2 regions of the Shewanella sp. FeAMO genome follow, and region 2 is predicted to be linked to the other one. Evidence: predicted binding sites of a transcription regulator. Region 2 holds the regulator's gene; the other holds the start of a gene.
What was found. The regulator NrdR, encoded in region 2, represses ribonucleotide reductase genes. The targets are predictions, from matches to a motif close to AAACACNANATNTNGTGTTT.
Positions count from the first base shown of each region.

Region 1: a site for NrdR is predicted at 907-926, ahead of nrdA (class 1a ribonucleoside-diphosphate reductase subunit alpha). Genes of this name have one in related genera too.

Region 1 is NZ_CM132201.1:2,564,803-2,567,006, forward strand. It holds gene ACWAU4_RS11460 (HAD family hydrolase) at 1-602, shown strand, start outside; gene nrdA (class 1a ribonucleoside-diphosphate reductase subunit alpha) at 1,086-2,204, shown strand, end outside.
Region 2 is NZ_CM132201.1:1,564,146-1,566,349, reverse strand. It holds gene ribD (bifunctional diaminohydroxyphosphoribosylaminopyrimidine deaminase/5-amino-6-(5-phosphoribosylamino)uracil reductase RibD) at 1-580, opposite strand, end outside; gene nrdR (transcriptional regulator NrdR) at 621-1,073, opposite strand; gene glyA (serine hydroxymethyltransferase) at 1,183-2,204, opposite strand, start outside.

The sequences.
Region 1 (2,204 bases), 1.0 Mb from region 2:
AGGACCTGACCGAAGCACTGGCCTTGGCCCTTGCATCCCATGGGGTATCGATAGAGGATAAGCGCAAACTTCTTCGCACTCTGGCCTCTCACGGCTCACTTGCCATGGTGCAAGCCGCCGTGCCCCAAGCCTCAGCCGAGGAACAGGAGCATCTCCGGCAAGCGATGCTCAGGGAATATGATGCGGTTAACGGCCAAAAAGCCTGTTTGTTTGAAGGCATAGAAGCCTTGCTGGACAGTGCCCTATCAAGAGCCTTACCGCTGGGGATTGTCACCAATAAACCGGCGCGTTTTACCCGGCCCTTGTTAGAGCGCATGGGGCTGCTTAAGCGCTTTGATGCTGTGGTCAGTGCCGATACAACCCTCTATCGTAAGCCCCACCCAGCCCCTATGTTGCTGGCTGCTCAGCAGCTTAACTGCGCGACCGAACGTATTCTCTATCTTGGCGATGCCGAGCGCGACATCGCAGCGGCGCAGGCGGTCAATATGCCCTCTGCCATCGCCATGTGGGGATATCTGGCGGCCGAGGATAAACCGGCGGAATGGGGTGCCGATTGGCAGTTAAATCATCCACAGGCAGTGATGTCGCTGCCATTGTGGTAACAAGGTAAGACAAGCACTAAATTGGCACTGTTTTCCTGAGTAGACAAGACCTTAAAGAAAGTCGCAGTCCGGATGCTGCTTTAACCGACCGGATCTGCGCGGGATCGCGGATCGCTGCTTATTTTAGCAGTCGATCACCTTGAGTGAGATCGCTTGAATTTTGACCATGACGACTGTGCGCCAGCAATGATGCCGCTTTGCGGAATCGGCCAGTCAATATCCTCAAGATATCCACAAGATATACCCAAAACTCAGGCTTGCAAAAAGTGCCATACCTCACTATCTTGTTATCCAAGATATAGAAAAACACCATATCTTGTGTATCGGTAGCAATCAGACATACTAGTCTTGCACTGGAAACTCCCGGTTAACAGAGCCCTCTCGGGCCGCCGTCGTTAACTGTTCGGTTGATTGTTTTACAAGGGAAGGTTTAATGACGCCGTCGCGTCATTTCACAGATATTACAACCAAGGCCTATCTTCAATGAATAGCACTATGACAGTTACCAAACGCAGTGGCGCACGCGAGACGATAGATCTCGATAAGATCCACCGTGTTATCACCTGGGCAGCCAAAGGATTAAACAACGTCTCGGTTTCCGAGGTGGAGTTGCGTTCTCACCTGCAGTTTTTCGATGGCATCCCCACCGAGGCCATCCATGAAACCATTATCAAGGCTGCCGCCGACCTGATCTCTCCCGACTCTCCGGACTATCAGTTCCTGGCCGCTCGCCTTGCTGTTTTTCATTTGCGTAAGAAGGCCTTTGGTCAGTTTGAGCCGCCAAAACTGTACGATCATGTCAGCAAGTTGGTCGCCATGGGCAAGTACGACAAGCATGTGCTGGAAGACTACAGCCGTGAAGAGTTGGATGTGCTCGACAGCTATATCGACCATTGGCGCGATATGAACTTCTCCTATGCCGCCGTCAAACAGCTGGAAGGCAAGTATCTGGTGCAAAACCGTGTGACTCATGAAGTCTACGAAAGTGCCCAGTTCCTCTATATTCTGGTGGCCGCTTGCCTGTTTGCCCGTTATCCGAAGGAAACCCGGCTGCAGTATGTCAAAGACTTCTATGATGCGGTCTCTACCTTCAAGATCTCTTTGCCGACCCCTATCATGTCCGGTGTGCGTACGCCGACCCGTCAGTTCAGCTCTTGCGTGTTGATCGAGTGTGACGACAGCCTGGATTCCATTAATGCCACGGCCTCTTCCATCGTCAAGTATGTCAGTCAGAGAGCCGGTATCGGTGTGAATGCCGGCCGCATTCGCGCTCTGGGAAGCCCTATTCGTGGTGGTGAAGCCTTCCACACAGGTTGTTTGCCTTTCTACAAGTATTTCCAGACTGCGGTGAAATCCTGCTCCCAGGGCGGCGTTCGCGGCGGCGCTGCAACTCTGTTCTACCCTATCTGGCACCTGGAAGTTGAATCGCTGCTGGTACTGAAAAATAACCGTGGTGTTGAAGACAACCGTATCCGTCACCTGGACTACGGCGTACAGATCAACAAGCTGATGTATCAGCGGATGATCAAAGGTGAGAACATCACTCTGTTCAGCCCATCGGACGTTCCCGGCTTGTATGACGCCTTCTTTGCCGATCAGGAC
Region 2 (2,204 bases):
GAGCGCAACTGCGGGCTCTGAGCCTTTGCACGTCGCGGCGCGCCTCGGGGCCGGTTATCCATTTGGACTCACCGTTGGCCAGTGCCGTCTTGCCATCGAGACTCGCCGCCAGCTTGAGGGTGACCCAGGGGCGATTTCGCTCCATCCGCGATAAAAAGCCCGGATTCAACTCTCTGGCCTGCTCGGCCAAGAGACCGCTCTGCACCTGAACCCCGGCTTCCTGCAGCATGCCGATACCTTGGCCGGCCACCTGAGGGTTGGGATCTGTCATTGCCACCACCACCCGCTTGAGGCCATGTTTAATTAAGGCTTCGGCACAGGGCGGCGTGCGACCATAGTGACTGCAAGGTTCGAGGGTGACATAGGCAGTAGCACCGCGGGCCTTGTCAGCGGCCATTTTCAGGGCATGTACTTCGGCATGGGGCTCACCGGCACGTTGGTGCCAGCCTTCGCCGACAATCTTGCCATCGGCATCTATGATGACGCAGCCGACATTGGGGTTGGGGCGGGTTGTATAACGGCCACGGCGAGCCAGCATTATGGCGCGGCTCATCATGGCGATATCAGTATTGGACCACATGAGGGTTTCCGTTACTTAACAGTTGGCTGTGACTGACAGCCTATTTTTTCTCCAGCTTGGCAATCGCTTCACCAAACTCTGACACATCTTCAAAGGCACGATACACAGAGGCAAAGCGAATATAGGCCACCTTATCCAGCTCAATAAGATGATCCATCATCAGATTGCCGATCATTTCCGAGGTCACTTCCCGCTCGCCTGTGGCTCTGAGGGTGGACTTGATCTTGCTGATCGCCTCTTCAATCTTATCCATGGAAACCGGACGCTTCTCGGCGGCGCGCAGCATACCGCCGCGCAGCTTGTCCTCATCGAACGGTTGCCTGCTGCCATCGCGCTTGATCACTCTGGGCATGACAAGCTCGGCACCTTCAAAGGTGGTAAAGCGTTCATGACACAGAGTACATTCCCGGCGACGGCGCACCTGATGACCGTCTGCCACCAGCCTGGAATCTATCACCTTGGTATCCGTCGCACTGCAAAATGGACAATGCATTATGCCTCCTGGTGCTCAGTTGCCGGCAGCGGCTGCTGCTAAATGGCAGAAACAAAAATGGCCGCTGAATTCAGCGGCCATCGAAGTTTATCCTATTCCCTTGAAAAGGTTAACCGTAAACAGGGAAGCGAGCGCACAGTTCCAGCACCTGGCCCTTCACGCGCTCGATAACGGCGTCATCGTGAGCATTGTCGAGCACATCACAGATCCAGCCGGTCAGTTCACGGGCTTCGGCTTCCTTGAAACCGCGGCGAGTGATGGCCGGTGTACCGATACGCACCCCGGAGGTCACAAAGGGTGAGCGGGGATCATTAGGCACTGAGTTCTTGTTGACTGTGATATTGGCACGGCCCAGAGCGGCGTCGGCTTCTTTACCGGTCAGCTCACGGCCAATCAGGTCCACCAGCATCAGATGGTTGCTGGTACCGCCGGAAACTATCTTGTAACCGCGTTCGAGGAATACCTCAACCATGGCCTTGGCGTTATTGACCACCTGCTGCTGATAGGTTTTGAACTCCGGCTCCAGTGCTTCTTTGAAGGCCACGGCTTTACCGGCGATAACGTGCATCAGAGGACCACCCTGACCGCCCGGGAATACCGCGGAATTCAGCTTCTTGTACAGATCTTCATCGTCGGCAGCCGACAGAATCACACCACCGCGGGGACCGGCCAGCGTCTTGTGAGTGGTCGAAGTCACCACGTGGGCGTGCGGCACAGGGTTAGGATAAACACCGGCAGCGATAAGACCGGCCACGTGTGCCATATCGACAAACAGGTAAGCGCCAATTTTGTCGGCGATTTCGCGCAGCTTGGCCCAGTCAACTATGCCTGAGTAGGCCGAGAAGCCGCCGATGATCATCTTGGGCTTGTGTTCCAGCGCCAGCGTTTCGAGTTCGCTGTAGTCAATCTTGCCGGACTCATCGATACCGTAAGGAATGATGTTGTACAGCTTGCCGGAAAAGTTAACCGGAGAGCCGTGGGTCAAGTGACCACCGTGAGCCAGGTTCATCCCCAGTACGGTATCGCCGGGTTGCAGCAACGCCATATAAACCGCGCTGTTGGCCTGTGAACCTGAGTGTGGCTGAACGTTGGCGTAAGTAGCGCCAAACAGCTGCTTGGCACGCTCAATTG